DNA from 3 places in the Streptomyces sp. NBC_00440 genome. Region 2 is predicted to be linked to each of the others. Evidence: riboswitches for the same ligand, from Rfam matches in the RefSeq annotation. Region 2 holds a riboswitch; each other region holds the start of a gene.
What was found. Region 2 has a riboswitch for glycine ahead of gcvP (aminomethyl-transferring glycine dehydrogenase). Riboswitches for the same ligand answer to the same signal wherever they lie in the genome.
Positions count from the first base shown of each region.

Region 1: another riboswitch for glycine. It lies ahead of gcvP (aminomethyl-transferring glycine dehydrogenase); the one in region 2 lies ahead of gcvP (aminomethyl-transferring glycine dehydrogenase).
Region 3: another riboswitch for glycine. It lies ahead of gcvT (glycine cleavage system aminomethyltransferase GcvT); the one in region 2 lies ahead of gcvP (aminomethyl-transferring glycine dehydrogenase).

Region 1 is NZ_CP107921.1:955,634-965,349, reverse strand. It holds gene ftsR (transcriptional regulator FtsR) at 1-200, shown strand, start outside; gene OHB13_RS04320 (bifunctional nuclease family protein) at 254-727, shown strand; gene OHB13_RS04315 (MerR family transcriptional regulator) at 914-1,486, shown strand; gene OHB13_RS04310 (DNA polymerase IV) at 1,543-3,150, shown strand; gene OHB13_RS04305 (PRC-barrel domain-containing protein) at 3,066-3,443, opposite strand; glycine riboswitch at 3,584-3,682, shown strand; gene gcvP (aminomethyl-transferring glycine dehydrogenase) at 3,870-6,755, shown strand; gene OHB13_RS04295 (DUF5999 family protein) at 6,866-7,069, opposite strand; gene OHB13_RS04290 (hypothetical protein) at 7,369-7,959, opposite strand; gene OHB13_RS04285 (glutamate--cysteine ligase) at 8,489-9,716, shown strand, end outside.
Region 2 is NZ_CP107921.1:3,176,862-3,186,577, reverse strand. It holds gene OHB13_RS14195 (D-arabinono-1,4-lactone oxidase) at 1-848, opposite strand, end outside; gene OHB13_RS14190 (aldehyde dehydrogenase family protein) at 845-2,314, opposite strand; gene OHB13_RS14185 (PucR family transcriptional regulator) at 2,615-4,192, shown strand; glycine riboswitch at 4,482-4,577, shown strand; gene gcvP (aminomethyl-transferring glycine dehydrogenase) at 4,729-7,590, shown strand; gene OHB13_RS14175 (glycine cleavage system protein T) at 7,618-8,445, shown strand; gene gcvH (glycine cleavage system protein GcvH) at 8,442-8,816, shown strand; gene lipA (lipoyl synthase) at 8,818-9,716, shown strand, end outside.
Region 3 is NZ_CP107921.1:5,914,571-5,924,286, forward strand. It holds gene OHB13_RS26630 (GtrA family protein) at 1-370, shown strand, start outside; gene OHB13_RS26635 (L-serine ammonia-lyase) at 399-1,766, opposite strand; gene glyA (serine hydroxymethyltransferase) at 1,939-3,201, opposite strand; gene gcvH (glycine cleavage system protein GcvH) at 3,219-3,599, opposite strand; gene gcvT (glycine cleavage system aminomethyltransferase GcvT) at 3,667-4,782, opposite strand; glycine riboswitch at 4,923-5,018, opposite strand; gene OHB13_RS26655 (ABC transporter ATP-binding protein) at 5,165-5,860, shown strand; gene OHB13_RS26660 (enhanced serine sensitivity protein SseB) at 5,988-6,737, shown strand; gene OHB13_RS26665 (enhanced serine sensitivity protein SseB C-terminal domain-containing protein) at 6,962-7,732, shown strand; gene OHB13_RS26670 (ABC transporter permease) at 8,070-9,068, shown strand; gene OHB13_RS26675 (ABC transporter substrate-binding protein) at 9,115-9,716, shown strand, end outside.

The DNA of each region.
Region 1 (9,716 bases), 2.2 Mb from region 2:
AACCGCGGCATCTGCGCGCCATGAAAGCGGCCGCCGACCGTGAGTCCGGGCTGATCGAGCAGGTCGTCGCCCCCCTTCGGCTGAACCGCAATCCGCAGACCAGAGCGGATGCGGAGACCACCACGAAGGACCTGGCAGCACTGACCGTGCGGCTTCACGCGGCGCTCGTGCAGACCTCTCTCAGGGTCCGGTTGCACTGATCATGGGGGTGCCCGACTACCCAAACCTGCCGGGCACGTCCTAGGGTTGCTGTGTGAACGAGCTCGACGTTGTGGGTGTCCGGGTGGAAATGCCCTCCAACCAGCCGATCGTGCTCCTGCGTGAAGTGGGAGGCGACCGGTATCTCCCTATCTGGATCGGCCCTGGTGAGGCGACTGCGATCGCCTTCGCTCAGCAGGGCATGGCTCCAGCAAGGCCGCTGACCCATGACCTCTTCAAGGATGTCCTCGAAGCGGTCGGCCAGGAGCTCACGGAAGTGCGCATCACCGACCTGCGCGACGGGGTCTTCTTCGCGGAGCTGGTCTTCGCGAGCGGGGTCGAGGTGAGTGCGAGGCCCTCCGACGCCATAGCGCTCGCCCTGCGCACCGGGACGCCGATCTACGGCAGCGACGGGGTGCTCGACGATGCGGGAATCGCCATTCCTGACGAGCAGGAGGACGAGGTGGAGAAGTTCCGCGAGTTCCTCGACCAGATTTCTCCGGAGGACTTCGGGACCAACAGCCAGTGACGCTCCGCTCGGGTCGTCAGCGCATCCGGCAAGCCTTTCCCCGAAGAGGGGCACGCGAAACCACTCTTAGGGTGATTATCACTCGGCGTGCCGAGTGTGGCGATCGTTGACGCACCTCAAGTGACTGCCTACCGTCGAGTGGGCAGTTCAAGGACGGAGGTCGGCGTGAGAAGCACCGGCGAAGATATGGCAGGGGATTTCCCCGGACTGGGTCCGGGGGACGGAGTGCCGTATCCGCTTCACGGCTCAGCGGCCGAAACGACGACCGACACCGTCGGCTACCGGGGACCGACCGCCTGCGCGGCGGCCGGGATCACCTACCGGCAGCTCGACTACTGGGCGCGTACGGGACTGGTCGAGCCGAGTGTGCGGCCCGCCCAGGGGTCCGGCACCCAGCGTCTCTACAGCTTCCGCGACGTGGTCGTCCTCAAGATCGTGAAGCGGTTCCTGGACACCGGTGTGGCCCTCCAGAACATCCGGACGGCGGTCCACCACCTCAGAGACCGCGGGGCCGGCGACCTCGACCGTATGACGCTGATGAGCGACGGCGCGACGGTGTACGAGTGCACCTCGCCCGACGAGGTGGTCGGTCTGCTGCAGGGCGGCCAGGGGATCTTCGGGATCGCCGTCGGGGTCGTGTGGCGGGATGTGGAGAGCGCCCTCTCACAGCTGCACGGCGAGCGGGTCGACACCGGTGAGACCCTCATCGGCCACAACCCGGCCGACGAGCTGGCCAGGCGCCGCAACCGCGCCGTCTGACGGGCCTCCGCGCTGCGGGGACCCGATTGTCAGTGCCGTGAGGCAGCATCGGTGGTGTGAGAGCCGCGCCCACCATCCTGCATCTGGACATGGATGCCTTCTTCGCCGCCGCGGAACAGGCGGCGAAGCCGAGCCTGCGCGGGAAGCCGGTGGTGGTCGGCGGGCTCGGGCCGCGCGGAGTCGTGTCGACGGCCTCGTACGAGGCCCGGGTGTTCGGGGTGCATTCGGCGATGCCGATGGCCCAGGCCCGCCGGCTCTGTCCGAACGCCGCCTATCTGGTGCCGCGCTTCGCGCTCTACCGCGAGGTGAGCGGCCAGGTCATGGAGCTGCTCGGGCGGCTCTCGCCGCTGGTCGAGCCACTGAGCCTGGACGAGGCCTTCGTGGACCTGGAGGCGGGCGGAGTCGCAGACGGCAGGCGATCGGCGAGGCGCGCCGGTGAGCAGCTGCGCAGGGACATCCTGGCGGTCACGGGGCTCAGCGGGTCGGTGGGTCTCGCCGGCTCCAAGATGCTGGCGAAGATCGGCTCGGAGCGTGCCAAGCCGGACGGCCTGGTCCTGATAGAACCGGGCACCGAGCGCGAGCTGCTCGCGCCCCTCTCCGTACGGATCCTGCCGGGCGTGGGGCCGGCGACCGGTGAGCATCTGCGCAGGGCCGGGATGACCACCGTGTCCCATCTGGCCGAGGCCGGTGAGGACGAGCTCGTCCGGCTGCTGGGCAAGGCGCACGGCGCCTCGCTCTACCGGATGGCGCTCGGTCACGACGACCGGCCCGTGGTGTCCGAGCGGGACGCCAAGTCGGTCTCGGTGGAGGACACCTTCGACGTCGACCTGCACGACCGGGTGCGGGTGCGGGCGGAGGTGGTGCGGCTGGCCGGACGGTGCGTGGAGCGGCTGCGGGACGCCGGGCGGTCCGGGCGGACGGTGGTGCTGAAGGTCCGGCGGTACGACTTCTCGACGCTGACCCGCTCCGAGACGCTCCGGGGGCCCACGGACGACCCGGAGGTCGTCCGCGAGGCCGCAGGTCGGCTGCTGGAGGCCGTGGACACCACGGGCGGCGTGAGGCTGCTCGGGGTGGGGGTCACCGGCCTCGCGGACTTCACCCAGGAGGACCTTTTCGCGCAGGCGGCCACGGAGCGGGCGGCCGAGCTGGAGCACGCGGCGGCGGAAGAGGCGGCGCCCGGTCCCGCGGCGCCGCCGGAGCCATCCGCGGACGAGCCGCCGCCCGGCACCGGTCACCGCTGGCTCGCCGGGCACGATGTGCGCCACGACGAGTACGGCGCGGGGTGGGTGCAGGGCAGCGGCGTGGGCCGGGTGACGGTGCGGTTCGAGGATCCGTACGCGACCGTGCCCGGCCGGGTGCGGACCTTCCGGGTCGACGACCCCGCGCTGAGGCCGTCGGATCCGCTGCCGTTGGTCCGGGCTGCCCCGACTGCCCCGACGGGATCCGATGGCCCGTGCGGTGCGGATGGATCCGGCGGACCGGGCGGACCGGACGGGACAGTCGTGGGGGAGGAAGCGGACACCGGTGAGAGGCCCGGAAAGTCCGGGGAAGCAGTGCCTGGCGAGGGGGAGCCGGGTGGTCAGGCGCGTTCTTCTTCGCCCGCGAGCCGGCCGAAGTCCCGGTCGGGGGGCGGCGGCGTGGGGGCCGAGATACCGAGCCCGTAGTGGTGGTAGAGCTGGAGTTCCTGCTCGGGTGAGAGATGGCGGCCGACACCGAAGCCCGGTGCTTCCTTGATCAGCGTGCGGTCGAAGGGCACCCGGAGGGCTTCGCTGACCAGTTCGCTCGGCTTCAGCGGGACGAACGCGTCCCGGCTGAACAGCCCGGTGCGTACCGCGGCCCACTCGGGCACTCCGGTGGCGTCGTCGAGGTAGACCTCGTCAACCGTGCCGATCTTGAGGCCATTGCGGTCGAACGCCTTGCGGCCTATCAGGCTGCGCGGATCTATGTCGGTCTGCACGGTCCCTCCAACTGATCGCAACGGATCACGATGTCTCCCGCCCCCTGCGAAGGTCTCCCCCTCAGGGAAGTCCAGATCCGGGGCATCGGCCACTCGAACACCGTGCGAAGTGGCTCGCTGGTAGGCTGGCCCATGGCTGCTGACCCCGCGCGGGAGAGCCCTTCGGATGCGATGTCCGGGGGCGCCGAAGGAGCAAATCCTCCCCGGAATCTCTCAGGCACACGTACCGCGCGGACGAGGTCACTCTGGAAAGCAGGGCGGGCGTCGGGCGGGCACGTCCGGATCCCTACCTCACCGACGGTGAAAGCGGGCACGTCGAGCGACGGGCCGGTGAAACTCTCAGGTTGAGATGACAGAGGGGGAGGCCGTCCGGGTACCCGTGCCGTGGTACCCCTCGCAGGTCGTTACGACCAGGAGGCCTCCGCCATGACTGCTCACCGCATTCCGCTCTCCCAGCTGGAGCGTGGCATCCCCTTCGAACAGCGCCACATCGGGCCCGACGCGGGGGCCCAGGCCAAGATGCTCGCCCATGTCGGTTACGGATCGCTCTCGGAGCTCACCGCGGCCGCCGTCCCCGAGGTGATCAAGAGCGCCGAGGCGCTGAACCTCCCGGACGCGCGCACCGAGGCCGAGGTCCTCGCCGAGCTGCGTCTCCTCGCCGACCGCAACCAGGTCCTCGCCCCGATGATCGGGCTCGGCTACTACGGCACGTTCACACCGCCGGTCATCCTGCGCAACGTCATGGAGAACCCCGCCTGGTACACGGCGTACACGCCCTACCAGCCGGAGATCTCCCAGGGGCGCCTGGAGGCGCTGCTGAACTTCCAGACCGTTGTCGCCGATCTGACGGGCCTGCCCACCTCGGGCGCATCGCTGCTGGACGAGGGCACCGCGGCAGCCGAGGCGATGTCCCTCGCGCGCCGCGTCGGCAAGGTCAAGAACGGTGTCTTCCTGGTCGACTCCGACGCCCTCCCGCAGACCGTCGCGGTGATCGAGACGCGCGCCGAGCCTGCCGGTGTCGAGGTTGTCGTCGCCGACCTCAGCGACGGCATCCCGGCCGAGGTGGCCGAGCGCGGCGTCTTCGGCGTACTGCTCCAGTACCCCGGCGCCTCCGGCCGGGTCCGGGACATCGCGCCCGTCATCGAGCAGGCGCACGAGCTCGGCGCCGTCGTCACCGTCGCCGCCGATCTGCTGGCGCTGACGCTGCTCACCTCGCCCGGCGAGCTGGGGGCGGACATCGCGGTCGGTACGACCCAGCGGTTCGGTGTCCCGATGGGCTTCGGCGGTCCGCACGCCGGGTTCATGGCCGTACGTGAGAAGTTCGCGCGCAGCCTGCCGGGGCGGCTCGTCGGAGTCTCCGTCGACGCCGACGGAAACAAGGCGTACCGGCTGGCCCTGCAGACCCGTGAGCAGCACATCCGCCGCGAGAAGGCCACCAGCAACATCTGCACCGCGCAGGTGCTCCTCGCCGTGATGGCCGGGATGTACGCGGTCTACCACGGCCCGGACGGCCTGCGTGACATCGCCCGGCGCACCCACCGGTACGCGGCGATCCTCGCCGAGGGGCTGCGCGCCGCGGGCGTCGACGTCGTGCACGGCGAGTACTTCGACACCCTCACCGTACGGACCGCGGGCAAGGCCGCCGAGGTCGTCGCCGCCGCCCGCGAGGGCGGGGTCAACCTGCACCAGGTCGACGCCGACCTGGTCTCCGTCGCCTGCGACGAGACCACCACGCGCACCCAGCTGGCCGCCGTCTGGGCAGCCTTCGGCGCCGATGGCGACATCGAGGCGCTCGACGGGCGGACCGCCGACGCGCTGCCCGCGGGGCTGCTGCGCCAGGACACCGTCCTCACCCACCCGGTCTTCCACCAGCACCGTTCCGAGACGGCGATGCTGCGCTACCTGCGCAAGCTCGCCGACCGCGACTACGCGCTGGACCGCGGCATGATCCCGCTCGGCTCCTGCACCATGAAGCTCAACGCCACCACCGAGATGGAGCCGGTCACCTGGCCCGAGTTCGGTGCGATCCACCCCTTCGCCCCGGTCGAGCAGGCGCAGGGATATCTGACGCTCATCCGCGAGCTGGAGGAGCGGCTGGCCGAGGTCACCGGATACGACAAGGTCTCCCTCCAGCCCAACGCGGGCTCGCAGGGCGAGCTGGCCGGTCTGCTGGCCGTGCGCGCCTACCACCGGGCCAACGGCGACACCGCGCGCACCGTGTGCCTCATCCCGTCGTCGGCGCACGGCACCAACGCCGCCAGCGCCGTGATGGCCGGTATGAAGGTCGTCGTCGTGAAGACCCGCGAGGACGGCGACGTCGACGTCGAGGACCTGAACGCCAAGATCGAGCAGTACCGCGACGAGCTGTCCGTGCTGATGGTCACCTACCCGTCGACCCACGGGGTCTTCGAGGAGCACATCACCGACATCTGCGCCGCCGTGCACGACGCGGGCGGCCAGGTGTACGTCGACGGCGCCAACCTGAACGCACTGGTCGGCCTCGCCAAGCCCGGCAAGTTCGGCTCGGACGTCTCGCACCTCAACCTGCACAAGACCTTCTGCATCCCGCACGGCGGCGGCGGCCCCGGTGTCGGCCCCGTCGGCGTACGGGCCCACCTGGCGCCGTACCTTCCCAACCACCCGCTCCAGCCGGCCGCCGGCCCCGCGACGGGTGTCGGTCCGGTCTCGGCCGCCCCGTGGGGCTCGGCCGGCATCCTGCCGATCTCCTGGGCGTACGTACGTCTCATGGGTGGCGAGGGGCTCAAGCGGGCGACGCAGGTGGCCGTGCTGGCCGCCAACTACATCGCCAAGCGCCTCGAACCGCACTACCCGGTGCTGTACACGGGCCCCAAGGGGCTGGTCGCGCACGAGTGCATCGTCGATCTGCGGCCGCTGTCGAAGGCGACGGGTGTGAGCGTCGACGACATCGCCAAGCGCCTCATCGACTACGGCTTCCACGCGCCGACGATGTCGTTCCCGGTGGCCGGGACGCTGATGATCGAGCCCACCGAGAGCGAGGACCTGGCGGAACTCGACCGGTTCTGCGACACGATGATCGCGATCCGTGCCGAGATCGAGAAGGTCGCCTCGGGCGAGTGGGCGGCGGACGACAACCCGCTGTGCAACGCCCCGCACACCGCGGCGGCGCTGGGCGGTGAGTGGACCCACGCGTACACCCGCGAGGAGGCCGTCTTCCCGGCCGGCGTCTCGCCCGCCGACAAGTACTGGCCGCCGGTGCGCCGGATCGACGGGGCCTTCGGCGACCGCAACCTCGTCTGCTCCTGCCCGCCGCTGGACGCGTACGACAACTGACGGACATGCGGGAGGGCCGGTTCGGGGATGTCACCCGGGCCGGCCCTTCGTCGTCTGTGCCAGTGCTGTCGCTGTGGCTGTGCAGTTCTGTTTCTGCGGACGTAACAGGGTCAGGCCGCGGTCGCCAGTCCCGAACCCAGGGGGCGGTGCGGCGCGATGATCTGGCCGTCGGGCAGCAGTTCACCGGTGTCCTCGAAGATGAGAACGCCGTTGCACAGCAGACTCCAGCCCTGCTCCGGATGGTGCGCGACGAGGAGCGCGGCCTCCCGGTCGGCGGAGGTGGCAGACGGGCAGGTGGGCTGGTGCTGGCACATGGATGCGTTCTTTCGCTGCGTTGTAGTGAGTGTCCTGCGGCTCGATGCGGAATTCATGGCCGCCCCCCGATCAGTCGGTGATCCCAGTGTTGCCCTACGGACGTCAATCCGCAGGTATTTCACGGCAGCACTTGCTACAGCATAAGGACGCATCACCCGTGCGGACGGTTCAGCTCAACTTGACTGCCTGTTCGGGTGGTTCGAAGGTGGCCCGACCGGGCTAGACCGGATGGGCAGGAAGAGCGCCGCGCCCCGCGACCTGATGTGGTCACGGGGCGCGCGGTGGTGCTCGGCAGCTGTCAGGCGGACGAGCTGAGCAGCGGGGGTGACAGCCTCATCGTCATCACCGGGAGCAGCTCCGACACCCGGTGCGGGCGGTGCGCGGCGATGCCGGGCGGTGCGGGTGCGAGGGGCACCAGCAGGTCCGTGGGGGCCGGCATCGTGCCGGAGACCGAGGCGTCGGCGCCGGTGTCACCGTGCAGCCACAGCGTCAGCATGTAGAGCTCCGGCACGGACAGCAGCCGGGGCTGGAACGGTGTGTCCATCGCCTCGGCCCGGCGCAGCGCGCTTCCGGTGGCGGTCGCGTACGGGCCCTCGAAGAAGTGCGAGAAGGTCCAGCCGTCGGCGGTGAGTTTGGTGTCCGCAGCGGCCACGGCGCGATCGCCGCTGCGGATCAGGAAACGCCAGCCGGTGAGCCGGGTACGTGGGGTCCCGCCGCTCGGCATGATCTGGTCCAGTACGTAAACAGGAAGGGGCAGTTCGGGGGTGAGCGGTCCCGGGGCGGAGCGGAGAGCCGGGGTTCGGGCCTCGCGTACGGCAGTGGGGGAGCCGAGTGCCGCGAGGACGCTGCGCAGGGCCGGCGCGGGAGCCGGAGGGACATACAGCGGCATGATGTGGTCGCCTCTCACTTCGGAGACACGTTGATGCGTGGGCTGTGCGGACAGCACTGTCAGCAGGCAGGGGCAGAGGGGGGCCGTGGGGCGTGGAGGGGTACCGCACTCTCCGGGGGCCGGGGCGCCAACTCTCTGCCTCGTCTGCGGAGTTTATACGACACGTGTTCACGCGGGGTTTCAACTAGCTGACGCGGATATTGCAAACAAGTTGCTATTCGGTCTTTCTCCTGCGGAGATTATCCCGGTTTAGCGTAGGCGCGCTCCTGTGGCCTCACGGTTCCCCGTGCGAGTGGTCGGCCGAAAACCGTCGGTCGTTTTCACCGGGTCACGGAGTCGCACAGGCTTGGAAATTGCACCGGGCGTCTGCCCGGCGAATGTGCCAAACGTCATGTGCCACACGTCATCTTCTCGTCACCTTACTCGCTCCGGAATCCGGGTGGGGGGAGTTACGGATCACCGAGTGTGGGCATTATCGACCGTGACCCGGGCGGCCGTTGCCGCCGCACACGCGTGGAGGGGTGCCCCGATGGGGGAGAAGCTGGAGGCGGACGGTGTCGATCCGTCGGGCAGGCAGCGGTACCGGAGGAAGCTGCAGCAGTGTCTGGAGGTACTGGAGAGACTATTGGAGGAGAAGAGGTTCGACCGCCCGAGAAATCTCATGGGGATGGAGATCGAACTCAATCTCGCGGGCGCCGACGGCATGCCCCGGATGATGAATGCCGAGGTGCTCGACCGCATCGCGAGCCGTGATTTCCAGATGGAACTCGGGATGTTCAATCTCGAAGTGAATATTATCCCGCACCGGTTGGGCGGCCGTGTCTTCGACCAGCTCGCCGAGGAGCTCCGTACCGGTCTCGCATACGCGCACAGAAAAGCGGCCGAAGTCGACGCGGGGATCGTGATGATCGGAATCCTGCCGACGCTGGAGCTGCAGGATCTCGGCGCCGCGAACCTCTCGTCGGCCGACCGCTACACCCTGCTCGACGATCAGATGCGCGCGGCCCGCGGTGAGGACTTCGACCTCGACATCACCGGCGTCGAACGGCTGACCTGTTCCTCGTCCTCGATCGCGCCCGAAGCGGCCTGTACCTCGGTGCAGTTGCACCTGCAGGTCACTCCGGCGCGGTTCGCCGATGTGTGGAACGCGGCGCAGGCCGTCGCCGCCGTGCAGGTCGCGCTGGGTGCCAACTCGCCGTTCCTGTTCGGCAAGGAGCTGTGGCGGGAGTCCCGGCCCCCACTCTTCCTCCAGGCGACCGATGTGCGCCCGCCGGAACTCCGGGCCCAGGGGGTGCGGCCGCGTACCTGGTTCGGTGAGCGCTGGATCGACTCGGCGTACGACCTCTTCGAGGAGAACCTCCGGTACTTTCCGCCGCTGCTGCCGCTGTGCGACGACGAGGACCCGCTGCGGGTGCTCGACGACGGCGGGGTGCCGGGCCTTCAGGAACTCGTCCTGCACAACGGGACCGTCTACCGCTGGAACCGCCCGGTCTACGACGTGGCCGACGGTGTGCCGCATCTGCGGGTCGAGAACAGGGTGCTGCCCGCCGGCCCCACCGTCACGGATGTGATGGCCAACGCGGCCTTCTACTACGGGTTGGTGAGGGCGCTCGCCGACGACTCCCGCCCGGTGTGGCGCCGGCTGCCCTTCGAGGCCGCCGCGCGCAACTTCGACGCGGCCTGCCGGTACGGGATCGACGCCGAACTGGAGTGGCCCGGGCCCGGGCGCTCAGGTGGCGTCACGGCGGTGCCCGTGG
Region 2 (9,716 bases):
CCGAAGCCGTCGGGGTAGATCCGGTAGGACCGGTCGGCACGGTGGCCCTCGGTGGTGTCGATGCCCTCCGGCTCACGGATCTCCGCGAGGTCGTACACCTTGGTGTACGCGCGGTCCGCCATGGGCCGGCCGGCCGGCGTGGGCAGCTCGAAGAGCTCGGCTCCTCCATCTGTCGGGCACCAGAGGAACGAGAAGTGCCGGTGGGCGTCGGGGTTGACGTCCCAGCCGCTGATCAGCTCGTCGACGTGCGGGTAGGTGATCGTCTCGCGCAGGTGGTACTTGGGCGACACTTCGAGCTCCACCTCGATGACGACGCCCAGCGAGCCCAGCGACACCTGTGCGGCGCGGAGCACGTCGAGGTCGTCCTCACCGATCTCCACCACATCGCCGTTCCCGTCGATGAGCCGGACATAGCGGACCGCTGCCGAGAAACTCGCGAGACCGGATCCCGAGCCGTGGGTGCCGGTGGCGATCGCACCGGCGATGGTCTGCTTGTCGATGTCCCCCTGGTTGGACAGTGCCAGTCCGGCCTCCCAGAGCGCATCGCCGAAGGCACTGATCGGGGTACCGGCCAGGGCCCGGGCCCGCCGCCGGGTCACATCCGTGCCGGTCACGCCGGAGAGATGCTTGAGGCTCAGCAGCAGGCCGCCGGTCTGCACCAGCGGTGTACTTGAGTGCCCGGTGCCGGCGACCCGGACGCTTAGCCCCTCGGCGATCGCCCGGCGTACGACAGCCAGCAACTCGGCCTCGTTCGACGGCTCGGCGTACTGGGCCGGGCTGAAGACCTGGTTCTCTCCCCAGTTCTGCCAGACGATTCCGCGCTTGAGGCCGGTGCGGATGCCGCTCATCGTGCGTCGGCCCCTTCGCGTCCATCGGCCGCCGGGGCTTCCGGGCGTGACCGGTTCACCATCACGTGCTTGGTGCGGGAGTAGTCGTCGAGTGCGTAGGCCGACAGGTCCCGGCCGTAGCCCGACGCCTTGAAGCCGCCCCAGGGCATCTCGGTCGCGAACGTCAGATGGTCGTTGACCCACACCGTGCCGAAGTCGAGCTGCCGCGGCAGGTCGGCGGCGCGTCGCGCGTTCTCCGTCCACACCGATGCCGACAGGCCGTACGGCGTCGCATTGGCCGCCGTGACCGCGGCCTGCTCATCGGTGAACGTCTCGACGGTGACGACGGGACCGAAGATCTCCTCCTTCGTGCACTCGGCGCCGGCCGGCACGTCCACGAGAACCGTCGGAGGAAAGAACCATCCGGGCCCCTCGGGGGCGTGGCCGCCGATCGCCGCACGCGCGCCTTCCGCGACCGCGCGCTCCACGAAGCCGGCAACGGTCCGGTGGTGCGCCTCGGACACGACGGGGCCCATCTCCACCTGGTCGCCGGCGGCGGGGTCACCCACCACGAGCGTCCCGGCCCGTTCGACGAGCGCGTCGACGAAGTCGGCCGCCACCGACTCATGGACCAGAACGCGACAGGCGGCGCCACAGTCCTGGCCGCTGTTGCCGAAACCGGCGAAGCGCAGGGTCTCGGCAACAGCCGCGATGTCGGCATCGGGGAAGACCACGACCGCGGCCTTGCCGCCGAGCTCCAGGTGCACCCGCTTCACCGAGTCGGAAGCCGCCCGTGCGACGGCCTGGCCGCTGCGCACCGAGCCGGTGACCGAGATCATCGCGACCTGGGGGTGCCTGGCCAGCGCCTCACCCACGACAGCCCCTTCGCCCGTGACGACGTTGAGCACTCCCGGCGGCAGTACGTCGGCGAGGAGTCCGGCGAGACGGAGCGAGGTCAGGGGCGTGGCCTCGGACGGCTTGAGCACACAGGTGTTGCCGGCCGCCAGGATCGGCGCGATCTTCCAGAGCCCGGTCAGCAACGGGTAGTTCCATGGCGTGATGGCGGCGACCACCCCCACCGGCTCGCGGACGATCATCGACGTCCGGCCCTCGGCGTACTCACCGGCGCTGAGGCTGAGCTGCGCACGGACGGCGCCCGCCATGAACTGCATGGTGTCGATCGACCCGTCGACGTCCTCGCGCGCGAGCCACAGCGGCTTGCCGGTGTTCACCGACTCAAGGGCAGCGAGCTCCTCCCGGTGCGCCTCCATCACCGACGCGGCCTTGAGCAGGAGACCTGCCCGGTCCTTGGGGGTCAGAGCCCGCCAGGTGAGGAAGGCGGCCTGGGCCGCTTGCACGGCCGCGTCGACGTCCTCCGCGGTGCCCCGGAGGACTTGGCTGATCCGGCAACCGGTGGCGGGGTTGTACACCGGGATGGCATCGACGCTCGCCCCCGAGGTGGAGACACCGTTGATGAAGTGCTTCATGGGTGCAAGCAGCTCCGGGGGAACCGGCGCCGGAGCGTCCGGTGAGGGACGGACCAGATGAGTCCCATTCGTGGTGTGCAGAGCCAGAGACATGGACGAAACCTTTCTGCAGGTGCTGACCCCACCCGGCAGGTGAGGCCTTGCCCACGATGGTGCGCGCCACCGCGCTCATGAGCTCTGCTCAATCCGTCAAAGCGATGACATCGGATTTGTGCAGACGCACAGTCCTGTGGACTGGCTGCGCCTGCCACTTCTGTACAAATAGGTGATAACGATCGCCGGGTGAACTACCGTCCTGGCATGACGATCACCGTTGCAGAACTGCTGGAGATGCCGCACCTGCGGCTCCGTCTCCTGTCCGGCCGGGACGGGCTGCAACGGGAGGTCAGCTGGACGCACACCTCCGACCTGCCTGAGCCGTGGCAGTGGCTGACGGGCGGGGAGCTGCTGATGACCAACGGCATGTCGTTTCCGAAGACGGCCGGTGAGCAGGAGGAACTCCTGAGGCGGCTGATGGGAGCGGGCGCCAGCGCTCTCGCCATCGGCGAGAAGATGTACTGCCCACCGCTCACCGCGCGGTTCACCGAGGTCAGCGAGTCACTCTCGCTCCCGGTGCTTCTGGTGGACTATCCGATGCCGTTCATCGCGATTTCCCGCGCGGTGGCAGCCGCCAACCTGCTGGAACAGTCGGACCGGCTGATCCGGACCGAGCGAATATATTACGCACTGCAACGCGCGGTCACCGAAAAACGTAAGCCGTCCCAGCTGGCCACCGCGTTGTCGCAGCAGTTGGGCTGTGCGCTGCATGTGTGCCACCGCGAGTCCGCCGAACCGTGGTTTCCCGACAGCCCCGGACTCGACGAGAGGCTTCGCCAGGCCCTGTCGCAGGCCCACCTCGGTTCCCGGCAGGTCAGCGCCGGGGCGTTCGTCACGTATCTGGGCGACGGCCGGGAGATGCGGCTGGCGGACATTCCCACCCAGCCCGGTGCCGTGCTCGTCCTGGTCTCCGACGGGCAGAGCGTGCTCGACGCCATCCTCATGCAGCACGCCGCGACCGTGATCGCCCTGGAGATGTCCCAGGCCCTGGTGGACCTGGAGCACCGCCGGCGGCAAGGTGCCGAGTTCCTGGCCCGGCTCATCGACGGCAGCGCCGAGCCCAGGGGCGGTCGCAGCCAACTCCTCGAAGCCGGGATCGATCCGGCGTCCGCGGTCCTGTACGCCGTCTCATCCGACGACAGCGCCCGGCTGCGTGAAGTGCACGTCGCTCTGTGGCGCAACGGGGTTCCGCATCTGGTCGTGCACCGCTCCGGGGTGCTCTACCTGCTGGCGCACGACAAGGAGAGGGTGCTGCGCATCGTCCATTCCCACGTCGGTCCCTCCGCGTCGGTGGGGGTGAGCAGCCCGGTCAAGACCATGGACCGCATCCCCGAGGCGGCACGGGAGGCACGCTGGGCGAGCCAGTCGGCCGAGCACAACAAGACGCCTACCTTCCGCTACGGGGAGGCCACGCCGTTCCTCGGTGTTTCCGGCATCGACGACGCGATGGCACTCGTCGACCGTGTGCTCGGGCGGCTCCTGGAGCATGAGTCCAAGCACCGGGGCGAACTCCTGCCCACCCTGGAGAGCTTCTTCGACCATCAGCGCTCCTGGCAGAAGACGGCGAATGCCTTGCATGTGCACCGGCAGACAGTGCTCTACCGGATCCGCAAGGTCGAAGACATCACCGGGCTCAACCTCGACCGCACCCGGGACATCGCCGAGCTGTGGCTTGCCCTGCAAGCGCGTTCGATGCTGCCGGGCGCCGCTGAACCGGAAGGCACCGGCAGGAACGCACATCGCGCTCGGGGGAGTGATGACAGGGCCGGGGACGACCGATGATCCCGGAACGGGGGGCACTTGACGGCCGCGTGGCGAGCTCGTATGTTCCTCGCAAGATCCGGCCATCCGCCGGCAACTCTCCGGCGGACTCCGGAAGAGCAGACGCTCAGGCGTCTCGCCCAGGGTGCGGGCCGCGGAATCGCGGCGAAGCTCTCAGGACCGTTCGGCACATGAGAAGTGACGAAGGATCCCGTCGCCGGCCCCGTGCTCGCATCCGCAAACCGCACCTCACCGCACCTCACTTCACCTGACCTTTCGGTCAGGCCCGACAACTCCACATCGTGCCGTTCGAACCGAAGCGGGAGAGCCCTCGCCCATCCTTGGCGAGGCGCCGAAGGAGCAACCTTCCCCAGAATCTCTCAGGCCCAACTACCGCTTCGGTGAGGCAACTCTGGAAAGTCAGGACCGCGTGTCCTGCGCCCACGGTGCAAACCGCCCGACCCGGCGGTGAAGCTCTCAGGTACCGATGACAGAGCGGGGAGGTCACCCATCCACGGCGCCGCTTCCGCGGTGCCCTCATGAGGGAGCCTCCCGCCATGACCTCACCCGGTGCCTCCGCGTCCGGAGAGTTCGCCACCCGTCACATCGGTGTCAGCGAAACCGACCAGGCCAAGATGCTGGCCGAAGTCGGTTACCCGACACTGGCCGGCCTCATGGACGCGGCCGTTCCGGGCGGCATCCGGAACACCTCCGAACTGAACCTGCCCGCCGCCGCCACCGAGGCGGAGGCACGCGCCGAACTGCAGGAGATGGCGAGCAGGAATACCGCGGCCGTCCCGATGATCGGCCTCGGCTACCACGCGACCACCACGCCCGCGGTGATCCGGCGCAACGTGCTGGAGGACCCGGCGTGGTACACCGCCTACACGCCGTACCAGCCGGAGATCAGCCAGGGGCGGCTCGAAGCGCTGATCAACTTCCAGACCATGGTCGGCGACCTCACCGGGCTGCCGACCGCCAACGCGTCGCTGCTCGACGAAGGCACCGCCGTCGCCGAAGCCGTCACCGTCATGCGCCGCGCCGTACGCGGAGTCCGCCCCCGCGTCCTGGTCGACCGCGACACCCTGCCGCAGACCCTCGACGTCCTGCGCACGCGCGCCGCCGCGGTCGGCATCGAGGTCGTCGGGATCGATGTCGACGAGCCGCTGCCCGATGGGGACTTCTTCGGAGTGGTGCTGTCCTACCCGGGCTGCTCGGGCGCCGTCCGCGACCTGCGCGAGGTGACCGCTGCGGCACGGGCCCGCGGGGCGCTGGTCACCGTGACCGCCGACCTGCTGGCGCTCACCCTGCTCGTGCCACCGGGTGAGTTCGGCGCCGACATCGCCGTGGGCTCGTCCCAGCGGTTCGGTGTCCCGCTGTTCTACGGCGGGCCGCACGCCGGCTACATCGCCGTCCGCGCAGGGCTGGAACGTCATGTGCCCGGCCGGCTCGTGGGCGTGTCCGTGGACAGCGCGGGCCGGCCGGCGTACCGGCTCGCCCTGCAGACCCGAGAGCAGCACATCCGGCGCGACAAGGCGACGTCCAACATCTGTACCGCGCAGGTGCTGCTGGCCGTGGTCGCATCGATGTACGCCGTCCACCACGGCCCCGAAGGCCTGGCCGAGATCGCCCGGCGAACGCACCGGCACGCCACGCTCATTGCCGCCGGGCTGCGGACGGCCGGGATCACGGTGGTGCACCGCGCGATCTTCGACACCCTGCTGGTACGGGTCGACGGCCGCGCCGAAGAGGTCGTCGCGGCTGCGCACGGCAAGGGCCTGCGGCTGCGGCTGGTGGACGGCGACCACGTCGGCGTCTCCTGCTCCGAGGTCACGACCGAGGACCATGTCCGCCTCGTACTCGACGCGTTCGGCCGGTCCGGGGGCGACCAGGACGAGCCGGCGGCCGACGCTCCGGTGACGATTCCGCCGGGACTGCGCCGTACCTCCCCCTTCCTCACCCATCCCGTCTTCCACCAGCACCGCTCCGAAACCGCGATGCTTCGCTACCTGCGCAAGCTCTCGGGCCGTGACTTCGCGCTGGACCGCGGCATGATCCCGCTCGGGTCCTGCACGATGAAGCTCAACGCGACCACAGAGATGGAACCGGTCAGTTGGCCCGGCTTCGCGGACCTGCACCCGTTCGCGCCGGTCACCGACGCGGCCGGGTACCTGACCCTCATCGGGCAGCTGGAGACATGGCTGGCCGAGGTCACCGGCTACGCCAAGGTCTCCGTCCAGCCGAACGCCGGATCACAGGGCGAACTCGCGGGCCTGCTGGCGATCCGCGGCTACCACGGCAGCAACGGCCAGGCCGGACGCGACGTGTGCCTGATACCGGCAAGCGCCCACGGCACCAACGCGGCGTCCGCCGTCATGGCCGGGATGCGTGTGGTCGTGGTGGCATCACGGCCCGACGGCACGGTCGACCTCGACGACCTCAAGGCGAAGTGCGCCGAGCACGCCGAAGCCCTGGCCGCGATCATGGTGACGTACCCCTCGACGCACGGTGTCTACGAGGAGAGCATCACCCGGCTGTGCGAGCTGGTGCACGAGCACGGCGGACAGGTGTACGTCGACGGGGCCAATCTCAACGCGCTGCTCGGCGTCGCCAAGCCCGGTGAGTTCGGTGGCGACGTGTCCCACCTCAACCTGCACAAGACGTTCTGCATCCCGCACGGCGGCGGCGGGCCGGGCGTCGGCCCGGTCGCGGTGGCCGAGCACCTCGCGCCGTACCTGCCCACGCACCGGCTGCACCCCGACACCGGGAGCCGGGCAGGGACCGGACCGGTGAGCGCCGCACCGTTCGGCAGCGCCGGCATCCTGCCGATCCCGTGGGCCTACATCCGGATGATGGGCGGGGAAGGGCTGACCAGGGCGACACAGACAGCCGTGCTGAGCGCCAACTACGTCGCCCGCCGGCTCGCGCAGCACTTCCCCGTCCTGTACGCCGGGGAGGACGGCCTCGTCGCACACGAGTGCATCCTCGACGTACGCCCGATCACCGCTGCGACGGGTGTGACGGTCGACGACATCGCCAAGCGGCTCATCGACTACGGCTTCCACGCGCCGACGATGAGTTTCCCGGTCGCCGGCACGCTGATGGTCGAGCCGACGGAAAGCGAAAGCCTGGCGGAGCTGGACCGCTTCTGCGAGGCGATGATCGCGATCCGCGCGGAGACCGACCTGGTGGACAAGGGCGTCTGGACCCTTGACGGGTCCCCGCTGCGACAGGCACCGCACACCGCGGCCGCGCTCGCCGGTCGGTGGACCCACGCCTACTCGCGCGAACGGGCCGTCTTCCCGGCGGGCGTCACACCGGACAAGTACTGGCCGCCGGTCGGCCGGATCGACCAGGCACACGGCGACCGGAACCTGGTCTGTTCCTGCCCGTCCCCCGAGTCGTTCGAGTCGATCTGACCGGTCACGGTCCGAGGGGAAACCACCATGTCCACCCTGTCCAAGAAGTCACCACTGCACGACGTCCACACGGAGCTCGGTGCGCGGTTCACCGACGTCGCCGGCTGGTCCATGCCGCTGTGCTACGCCTCCGGACCGGCTGAGCACCACGCCGTACGGACCACCGCCGGAATCTTCGACCTCACCCACCTGGGCGAGATCGAACTGTCCGGCCCCGAGGCGGGCCGGGCCCTCGACCACGCCCTGGCCGGGGAACCGTCGAAGACCGCCGTCGGCCGCACCAGCAGCTCCACGCTGGTCCACGAGACCGGCGCAGTACTCGACGACCTCCTCGTCCACCGCCTGGCCGGGCAGCGATACCTCGTCGTGGCCAACGCCGCCAACACCCTGATCGTGCTCTCCAGCCTGCGTGACCGGATCGACGGCTACGCCGCCACGATCCGGGACGCGTCCGGCGACTGGGCACTGATCGCGGTCCCGGGCCCGAAGTCGCCGGAGATCGTCAGCGAACTGGCCGACGTCGACGTGCCGTTGCTGCGGTACGACGCGATCGGACCGGCACGGCTGGCGGACCACGACGTGCTGCTCGCCCGCACCGGCCGCACCGGCGAGGACGGCCTGGAGATCTACTGCCGCCCCCAGGACGCGGTGCCCCTCTGGCGGGCCGTCAGCGCGGCGGGCGCGGAACACGGCCTGGTCCCGTGCGGCCTGGCCTGCCGCGACACGCTGCGCCGTGAGGCCGGCCTGCCGCTGTACGGCAGGGAACTCACCGTCCGCACCACGCTGTTCGACCCAGGACCCGGCCGCCCTTCCACCGCCGCCGGGCCTGACCATTTCCGGAGGGAACAACCATGAACCTGCCCACCGACCTCATGTACACCAGCGACCACGAGTGGATCGCGACCGACGGTGACCTGTCGACCGTCGGGGTCACCGCCCACGCCGCCGACGCGCTCGGCGACGTCGTCTACCTCGACCTGCCCGCCGTCGGCGCGACGGTCAAGGCCGGCGACGTGTGCGGAGAGATCGAGTCGACCAAGTCGGTGAGCGACCTGTACGCGCCGGCCGACGGCGAGATCGTCGAGATCAACGAAGACGCGGTCGCTGACCCCGGCCGGGTCAACGCCACCCCTTTCGGGGCAGGTTGGCTGTTCCGGATGCGGATCACCGGCTCGCCGGACCTGCTGGACGCCGCCGCCTACGCGGCCCTCACCGCAGGAGCCTGAGATGTCCGTACCGGACCTCGGCCCTCCCGCTTCCCCCGACGGCCGCAGGCTGCTCCGTCTTGAGGTGCGGAACAGCCGGACCCCCATCGAGCGCAAGCCCGAGTGGGTCAGGACCCGGGCCAGGATGGGGCCCGAGTACACGAAGATGCGAGCCCTGGTGGAGTCCGATGGGCTGCACACGGTCTGCCAGGAGGCGGGCTGTCCCAACATCTACGAATGCTGGGAGGACCGCGAGGCCACCTTCCTCATCGGCGGCGACCAGTGCACCCGGCGCTGCGACTTCTGCCAGATCGACACCGGCAAGCCCCGGCCCCTGGACCGGGACGAGCCGCGCCGGGTGGCGGAGTCCGTGGCCGCGATGGGGCTGAGGTACGCCACCATCACCGGGGTGGCCCGCGACGACCTGCCCGACGGGGGTGCCTGGCTGTACGCCGAGACGGTCCGGCAGATCCGCGCACTGAACCCCGACACCGGGGTGGAGAACCTGGTCCCGGACTTCAACGGTGTCCCCGAACTGCTCACCAAGGTCTTCGAGTCCCGTCCGGAGGTGCTGGCGCACAACGTGGAGACGGTGCCACGGATCTTCAAACGGATCCGGCCCGCGTTCCGCTACGACCGGTCGCTCGGTGTGCTCACCGCGGCACGGGAGGCCGGGCTGGTCACCAAGTCGAACCTGATCCTGGGCATGGGCGAGACCCGGGACGAGATCTCGACCGCGTTGCGGGACCTGCACGACGCCGGATGCGACCTGATCACCATCACCCAGTACCTGCGGCCCTCCGTACGGCACCACCCGGTGGAGCGGTGGGTCAGGCCCGAGGAGTTCGCCGAGCTCAGGGAAGAAGCCGAGGAGACCGGCTTCGCCGGAGTGATGTCCGGCCCCCTGGTCCGCTCCTCCTA
Region 3 (9,716 bases), 2.7 Mb from region 2:
GGTCAATCTTCTGGTGTTCAATCTCGTGCGCCACGCCACCTCGATACCGGTGGTGAGCGCGAGCGTGGTCGCCACCGTCGTCTCGATCGCCTTCAATTACGCAGGGCTGCGTTACTTCGCCTACCGTGACCGGGACAAGAGCGGCTGCACCCGTGAGATGGGGCTCTTCCTGCTGTTCAGCGCCATCGGCCTGGTGATCGAGAACGGCATCCTCTATCTGGCGACCTATGGCTTCGGCTGGGACAGCCCGCTGCAGAGCAACGTATTCAAGTTCATCGGCATCGGAGTCGCCACCCTCTTCAGGTTCTGGTCCTACCGAACCTGGGTGTTCCGGGTGATACCCGCGGCGCCGGACGAGTCCGACGCCTGAGCCCGGTCCCCACTTGCCCGAGGCTCTCTCAGCACTCGATGATGTTCACCGCGAGCCCGCCCCGCGCCGTCTCCTTGTACTTGACCGACATGTCGGCGCCGGTCTCCTTCATCGTCTTGATGACCTTGTCGAGGGACACCTTGTGGCTGCCGTCGCCGCGCATCGCCATCTTGGCCGCCGTGACCGCCTTGACCGCTGCCATGCCGTTCCGCTCGATGCACGGGATCTGGACAAGGCCGCCGACCGGGTCGCAGGTCAGGCCGAGGTTGTGCTCCATGCCGATCTCCGCCGCGTTCTCCACCTGCTCCGGGGAGCCGCCCAGGACCTCGGCCAGGGCGCCCGCCGCCATCGAGCAGGCGGAGCCGACCTCGCCCTGGCAGCCGACCTCGGCGCCGGAGATGGAGGCGTTCTCCTTGAAGAGCATGCCGATGGCGCCCGCCGAGAGCAGGAAACGCACGATGCCCTCCTCGTCGGCTCCGGGGATGAAGTTGATGTAGTAGTGCAGGACGGCGGGGATGATGCCGGCCGCGCCGTTCGTGGGGGCGGTGACGACACGGCCGCCCGCCGCGTTCTCCTCGTTCACCGCCATCGCGTAGAGCGTGATCCACTCCATGGCGCGCGCCAGGGGGTCGCCCTCGGCGCGCAGCTGGCGGGCCGAGTTGGCCGCGCGGCGGCGGACCTTGAGGCCGCCGGGGAGGATGCCCTCGCGGGACATGCCGCGGGCGACGCAGGACTGCATGACGCCCCAGATGTCCAGCAGCCCCGAACGGATCTCCGCCTCGGTGCGCCAGGCCTTCTCGTTCTCCAGCATCAGCGCGGAGATGGACAGACCCGTCTCCCGGGTCAGCCGCAGCAGCTCGTCGCCCGTGCGGAAGGGGTGCTTCAGGACGGTGTCGTCGAGGACGATGCGGTCCTCGCCGACGGCGTCCTCGTCCACCACGAAGCCGCCGCCCACCGAGTAGTACGTCTTCTCCAGGAGCGGGGCGCCCTCGGTGTCGTACGCGGAGACCGTCATCCCGTTCGCGTGGTACGGCAGTGCCTTGCGCCGGTGCAGGATCAGGTCCGCGTCGTAGTCGAAGGCGATCTCATGCGCACCGAGGAGGCTGATGCGGCCACTGGTGCGGATCTGCTCGATGCGTTCGTCGGCGTGCTCGACGTCGACCGTACGGGGGGACTCGCCCTCCAGGCCGAGGAGCACCGCCTTCGGGGTGCCGTGTCCGTGACCCGTCGCGCCCAGCGATCCGAAGAGCTCGGCGCGGACCGATCCGGTGTGGGCCAGCAGACCCTCGTTCTTCAGGCGGGCGGCGAACATCCGGGCGGCCCGCATGGGGCCCACCGTGTGGGAGCTGGACGGGCCGATGCCGACCGAGAAGAGGTCGAAGACCGATATGGCCACGGGAGAACTCCTTGGGTGTTGGTAGACGCCGTTGTCTGCCGGGGTGGTGCAGAGGAAGCGCGGTACAGCAGTGAGCGGGGTGCGTACGCGGTGCGGGGCACCCTGCTCACTGTCCAGTGTGCGGGGTGCCCCGTGGTTCGTACAAAACGGTACTGATCCGGACCGAGCGGTCCTACTTCAGTCCGGGGTACAGCGGGAACTTCTCGGCCAGCGCGGTGACCCGTGCGGCCAGCGCCTCCCGGTCGTAGGCCGGCTTCAGCGCGCCCGCGATGATGTCCGCGACCTCGGAGAAGTCCTCGGCCTGGAAACCGCGGGTGGCCAGAGCCGGCGTGCCGATCCGGAGCCCCGACGTGACCATCGGGGGGCGCGGGTCGTTCGGGACGGCGTTGCGGTTGACCGTGATACCGATCTCGTGGAGACGGTCCTCGGCCTGCTGGCCGTCCAGCTCCGAGTTGCGCAGGTCCACCAGGACCAGGTGCACATCGGTGCCGCCGGACAGGACGGAGACACCGTGCTCGGTGACATCGGCCTGCACCAGACGCTCGGCCAGGATGCGGGAGCCGTCCAGGGTGCGCTGCTGGCGCTCCTTGAAGTCGTCCGTCGCCGCGACCTTGAAGGAGACCGCCTTGGCCGCGATCACGTGCTCCAGCGGGCCGCCCTGCTGACCGGGGAAGACCGCGGAGTTGATCTTCTTGGCGAGCTCAGCGGTGGAGAGGATGACACCACCGCGCGGGCCGCCCAGCGTCTTGTGCGTGGTCGTGGTGACGACGTGCGCGTGCGGCACGGGCGACGGGTGGAGGCCTGCGGCCACCAGGCCCGCGAAGTGCGCCATGTCGACCATCAGGTACGCGCCGACCTCGTCCGCGATCTTGCGGAACGCGGCGAAGTCCAGCTGGCGCGGGTAGGCGGACCAGCCGGCCACGATCAGCTTCGGCTGGGACTCCTTGGCCAGGCGCGCGACCTCGGCCATGTCGACCTGGCCGGTCTCCTCGTCGACGTGGTACGCGACCACGTTGTAGAGCTTCCCGGAGAAGTTGATCTTCATGCCGTGGGTCAGGTGCCCGCCGTGGGCGAGGTTCAGACCCATGATCGTGTCACCGGGCTTGAGCAGCGCGAACATCGCGGCGGCGTTCGCCTGGGCGCCCGAGTGCGGCTGGACGTTGGCGTGCTCGGCGCCGAAGAGCGCCTTGACGCGGTCGATCGCGATCGTCTCGATCACATCGACGTGTTCACAGCCGCCGTAGTAGCGGCGGCCCGGGTAGCCCTCGGCGTACTTGTTGGTGAGGACCGAGCCCTGGGCCTCCATGACCGCGACCGGAGCGAAGTTCTCGGAGGCGATCATTTCGAGGGTGGACTGCTGGCGGACCAGCTCGGCGTCGACAGCGGCGGCGACGTCCGGGTCGAGCTCGTGGAGGGAGGAGTCAAGAAGTGACATCGATAGTCCCTAGTTCCCTAGTTGCCGGCGGAGAGAGCGGCGTACTCGTCGGCGGAGAGCAGGTCGTCCGGCTCGCCGGTGACGCGCACCTTGAACAGCCAACCGCCCTCGTACGGGGCGGTGTTCACCAGCGACGGGTCGTCGATGACGTCCTGGTTGACCTCGGTGATCTCACCGGAAACCGGGGCGTACAGATCGCTGACCGACTTGGTCGACTCCAGCTCACCGCAGGTCTCGCCCGCGGCGACCGTGGACCCGGCCTCAGGGAGCTGGGCGTAGACGACGTCACCGAGCGCGTTGGCCGCGAACTCCGTGATGCCGACCGTCGAGACGCCGTCCTCGGCGACCGACAGCCACTCGTGCTCCTTGCTGTAACGCAGCTGCTGGGGGTTGCTCATGACCTGATTCTCCTGGATGCGGGGGAGTGCTGATGAACGGTGGTCTTACGGGCTGAGATGGTGTGGGTCACTTCTGGCGCTTGTAGAAGGGGAGGGCCACGACCTCGTACGGCTCATGGGTACCGCGGATGTCCACGCCCACACCGGACGTGCCGGGCTCCGCGTGGGCCGCGTCGACGTACGCCATGGCGATCGGCCTGCCCAGCGTCGGCGAAGGGGCGCCCGACGTGACCTCGCCGACGACCTGGCCGTCCGCGACGACCTGGTAGCCCGAGCGGGGGACCCGGCGGCCCTCCGCGATCAGGCCGACCAGTTTGCGCGGCGGGGCCGCCGCCGCGCGCTCGGCGGCCGCCTCCAGGGACGCGCGCCCGACGAAGTCGCCCTCCTTCTCGAACTTGACGACCCGGCCGAGACCGGCGTCGAAGGGGGTCAGCGCGGTGGTCAGCTCATGGCCGTAGAGGGGCATGCCCGCCTCCAGGCGCAGGGTGTCGCGGCAGGAGAGGCCGCAGGGCACCAGACCGGCCGGTGCGCCCGCCTCGGTCAGCGCCTGCCAGAGCTTCTCGGCGTCGGACGGGGCGACGAACAGCTCGAACCCGTCCTCGCCCGTGTAGCCGGTCCTGGCGATGAGCGCCTGGACGCCGGCGACGGTGCCGGGCAGGCCCGCGTAGTACTTCAGCCCGTCCAGATCGGCGTCCGTCAGCGATTTCAGGATGCCGGAGGATTCCGGCCCCTGTACGGCCAGCAGGGCGTACGCGTCACGGTCGTCCCGTACGACGGCGTCGAAGCCGCCCGCGCGGGCGGTGAGCGCGTCCAGGACCACCTGGGCGTTGCCCGCGTTGGCGACGACCATGTACTCCTGCTCGCCGAGCCGGTACACGATCAGGTCGTCCAGGATCCCGCCGTCCTCCTGGCAGATCATGGTGTAGCGGGCGCGGCCGTTGCCGACGGTGCTGATGTTGCCGACCAGCGCGTGATCGAGCAGCCGCACGGCCTGCGGGCCGCTGACGGTGATCTCGCCCATGTGGGAGAGGTCGAAGAGGCCGGCGTGCGTCCGTACGGCGATGTGCTCGTCGCGCTCACTGCCGTAGCGCAGCGGCATGTCCCAGCCCGCGAAGTCGGTCATGGTCGCGCCGAGCGACCTGTGCAGGGCGTCGAGTGCTGTGAGGCGGGGCGTGGGGCTCATATGCGGTACTCCCAGGGCATGACAGACGAGGACAATCCTCCCCATCTGTCATCGGAACCTGAGAGGTTCGCCGGCGCCTGTTGAGAGGCACGGCTTGCACCTTGGGTGGGACCGCAGGGCGGCCCGCTTTTCAGATCTGCCTCGTCCGCGCGGTACGGGGCCTGAGAGATTACAAGGGAGGGACTTGCTCCTTCGGCGCCCCGGCCGGTGACCGGGAACTCTCCCGCGCGGATTCGAACGGCCTGTATGGAGTTGGCGCGCACATCATTGCATGCCGCGCGCGCGGCGCCCCACCGGTGTCGCATTACTCTTTCTTTACACTTCCTCAGCGGGGGTATGCAGGGGATACGCAGGCATACGGGGTGGCACAGGGGGAGTGACCATGGTGGGGCAGGAGTGGCGGCGTGCTGATGCGGCGCCCGAAGTGACATCCGGGGGGCCGCGGGTGACGCCCGGGCGGCTCGTACGGCCCGGACGGGAGGCGGCCGGCCGCAGACCGCCCGCGGTGCGGGACCTGCGCAGGCGGGCCGGCCGCAGCCCGGACCGCCTGGTGTTCGCCGCCGGGGACGTGGTGGTCCTGTCCGGCCTCCCGGGCAGCGGGAAGTCCACGTTGTTACGCAGGGCCGCCGGGGCGCGCGGGATCGACTCGCAGGACACCCGGGACCGCTGGGAGCGCCGGATGCCCGGCCTGCTGCCGTACTGGAGCTACCGCCCGCTGGTCCGGGCCGCCCACTACGGCAGGCTGTGGCGCGTCCTGCGCTCGGGTGCCGGTGTCGTCGTGCACGACTGCGGCACGCACTCCTGGGTGCGCGCCCTGCTGGTCAGGGCGGCACGGCGGCGCCGGAGCGCCCTGCACCTGCTGCTGCTCGACGTGGCGCCCGGGGTGGCGCTGGCCGGTCAGACGGAGCGTGGCCGGAAGGTCTCCGCCTACGCCTTCGCCCGGCACCGCAGGGCGGTCGCCGGGCTGGTCCGGAACGCCGAGCGGGCGCGGCTGCCCGCGGGGTGCGGTTCGGTCGTGCTGCTCGACCGGGACGCGGCGGCCGCACTGCGCAGGATCGGGTTCGGGGCGGCGGCGTGACGGCGCCACTCTCTATCGTGGGGGAGGCCGTCAGGGTCCTCCGTTCGGATCGGGCGGGATGATCCGGAGGGCAGGCCCTAAGGTCGGTCGGCAGGTGAACAGGTGAGAAGGGGATACCTCGGTGGACATGGCATGGCCGGGAAATGAGCTCGAAGAGGTCCTGACCGCATCGGTCGGGAACCCCGCCGCGGGCGGCCGGCTGATCGAGGTGCTGGGGCGCAGCAACCTCTGGGTCCCGCTGCCCAACGGCGGAGGGCAGGACAGCAGTTCGCTCGACCTGCCCACCGTGGACATCGAGGGCGGGGCCTATGTCCCCGTCTTCAGCTCCGAGGCGCAGTTCCTCCAGTGCGTCGGCTCGCACTACTCCTTCGCGGTGGCCCCGGCGGTCGAGTTCGCCCGCGGGCTGCCGCCGCAGCTGGGCGTCGTGGTGAATCCGGGCGGTGCGATCGGTATGCCGCTGCCGCCGGCCGCCGTGGCCGAACTGTGCCGGAGCGGCCGGACCTCTCTCGACGGGCCGGCGACCGGCGGCCGGGTGCGGCTCTTCGAGCCGGACTGGCAGGAGGAGCCGGTCGACTTCCTCTCCGCCGCCGCCGGTGAGTTCGAGGAGTCGGGCGTGGTCCTTTCGGCGCGCCGGGCCCTCGCCTCCATCGAGGGCGGCGACCCGGTCCTCTTCGTCGGGGTCGAGTTCGCGACCTGGGACGGTGCGGGCCGCAACGCCCCGATGGACGCGCTCGGCCGGGCGCTGCACCGGGTCGAGGTGCCCTGGCCGGTCAATCTCGTCCTGCTGGACGTGGCGCAGGATCCGGTCGCCGACTGGATGCTGGACAAGGTCAGGCCGTTCTACGTCAGGGCCGACGCCGTGGGGCCGGTGCTGTAGGGCCGGTCGCTCTAAGCTGGTCGGATGTGCGGGACGCGCGGGACGGCCGGCACGTCGACTGGCCGAAATTGCACGGAACCAATCGCGCACCGAACGGATCGAACGGAACGGACGCACGGAACGGAACGGCTCCGTGCGGGCCGGGCCGTGCGAGCCGCGTCCCGGCGGGTGGAACGTCAACGCGTGGACCAAAACGGGTGGATCGAAGAGGGGCGGGACCCAGAGTGAGTGCGTCGGGCACGGCGGCCGGGCAGGTCGAGCAGATGCTGCTCCAGGTGACCCCCGGGCGGTACGACGCCTATGAGGCACTGCTGCAGGCGCTCGCCGACAGCCAGGTCTGGATGCTGCTCTGGCACGGCCAGGCCGGGTCGCCGGACGCCCAGTACGGGAACATGGAGATCGAAGGTCTCGGTTACGCCCCGTGTGTGACGTCGGCACAGGAGCTGGCGGTCTCCGGCTGGAACCGTTCGCACGAGGTGGTCACAGGACGTGACATCGCCCGTTCCCTCTACCCCGACCACTGGGGAATCTGGCTCAATCCCCATGCCCCCGGCGGCGGTGTCGGCATCCCCTGGACCGATCTGCGGCGCATCGCCACCGGTCTGGACCGGATGCCGGCCGGGCCACTGCGGCTATCCGAGCCGGCCATCGAGATCCCGCAGTTCTACGCGCTGCTGACGCAGAGCGCCCACCACACCCCGGCGATCCGCTCGTTGAGCCGCGTCTGGGTGCAGCCCGCGCTCGGCACCCCGTATCTGGCCATCGGGCTCGATCTGTACGACACAAGCCAGCAGTCCGTGGATTCGGTGCGGGCGATGATGCAGCAGTCGATCGCCGCGGTGCCCGAGGGGCTGCCCGTCTCGACCGTGGCGATGTCCGATGCGTACGACCCGGTCGGGATGTGGCTGCGGGCCAACTCCCGCCCCTTTTACGACCGTGAGGCCCATGTGGCGCCCTCTCCCGCGGCGGGATACGGCTACCCGCCGGTAGGCTGACTGCACCAATTGGGCCGTCAATGGCGGCCGTTGGGCGTGATGTCCGAACTGGCGCTTTAGTGAGGAAGATTTCCGCTCAGCCGGTCCTGGCGTCCGGATAACGGAAGCTCATTAAGCGCATCACGGTTGCGCATACTTTCACCTTCAGGTCTGGCGGGTGATCGCAACCGCGATGAAGACTCCGTGCATTGAGCATCGTCGTGCCCTTGTGCGACGAGTCATGAACACATTCCGTCACTTCAGCACAGTGGCATCACCCGATGCGCTTGATGCACAGCAGCCGCCACCGCGGCAGGTACGGGCCGGCCACCGCCGGCCGGGAGGGGTCAAAGGCACTGTGACCGCACCGATCGAGACCACCGGATCGACTGCCGAAGCGCAGCCGGAGGCAGTACTCACGGGGGCCACGCAGAGCCAGATCGAGGGCCGTTCACTCGGCCGGATCGCCTGGACGCGTTTCAAGCGGGACAAGGTCGCCATGGCCGGCGGGGTCGTCGTGATCCTGCTGGTGCTGGTCGCCGTCCTGTCCAAGCCGATCCAGGCGATGTTCGGGCTCGACCCCAACGACTTCCACCAGAACCTGGTCGATCCGGCTCTGCTGGCGCCCAAGGGCAGCTTCGGCGGCATCAGTTGGAGTCACCCGCTCGGTGTGGAGCCGCAGACGGGCCGGGACATCCTGGCGCGCATCATCGAGGGCTCCTGGGTCTCCCTGGTGGTCGCGGCGGGGTCGACGCTCCTCTCGGTCGTCATCGGCGTCGTCATGGGCGTGGTGGCCGGCTTCTACGGCGGCTGGGTGGACAGCGGCATCAGCCGCCTGATGGACACCTTCCTGGCGTTCCCGCTGCTGCTCTTCGCGATCTCCATCTCCGCCTCGTTGCAGGGCAACGCGTTCGGCCTGAGCGGGCTGACGCTCCGTATCTGCGTACTGATCTTCGTGATCGGCTTCTTCAACTGGCCCTACATGGGCCGTATTGTCCGGGCGCAGACGCTGAGTCTGCGTGAACGGGAGTTCGTCGAGGCCGCCCGCTCGCTGGGGGCCCGCGGGCCCTTCATCCTCTTCCGCGAGCTGCTCCCGAACCTGATCGCGCCGATCCTCGTCTACTCGACGCTGCTGATCCCCACCAACATCCTCTTCGAGGCGTCCCTGAGCTTCCTCGGCGTGGGCATCCAGCCGCCGCAGGCCTCCTGGGGCGGCATGTTGTCCACCGCGGTCGACCTCTACCAGGTCGACCCGATGTTCATGGTCATTCCCGGCCTGGCGATCTTCATCACCGTGCTGGCCTTCAATCTGCTGGGGGACGGGCTGCGCGACGCACTCGACCCCCGTGGCAAGTAATCGCGGCCATGCCGCACACCGGACAACCGAGGGGGCTTTCCTCAGCATGAAGAGCAGAAAGACGGCAGCGGCCATAGCCGCGACGGTAGCGCTGGGGCTCGCTGCCACCGCTTGCGGGAGCAGTGACAGTGGCAGCGGGGGCAGCCACGCCAAGGCCGACGCAGCTCTGACCAGCATCGTCAACAAGACCGACAAGAAGGGGGGAACGGTCACTTACGAGCACGCCAGTGGCCCGGACTCCCTGGACCCCGGCAACACGTACTACGGCTGGGTGCAGAACTTCTCCCGGCTCTACGCGCGTGCACTGGTGACCTTCAAGCCGGCTCCGGGCAAGGAAGGGCTCAAGATCGTGCCCGACCTGGCGACGAGCCTCGGCAAGGCCACGCCGGACGCCAAGACCTGGACGTACCACATCCGCAAGGGCGTGAAGTTCCAGGACGGCTCCGTGATCACCTCGAAGGACGTCAAGTACGCCGTCGAGCGGACCTTCGCCCGTGAGGCGCTGTCCAACGGGCCCACGTACTTCAGCACGTACCTCAAGGGCGGCGACAAGTACAAGGGTCCCTACAAGGACAAGTCGCCCGGCGGCCTCAAGTCCATCGAGACCCCGGACGACTCCACGATCGTCTTCCACCTGGACAAGCCGTT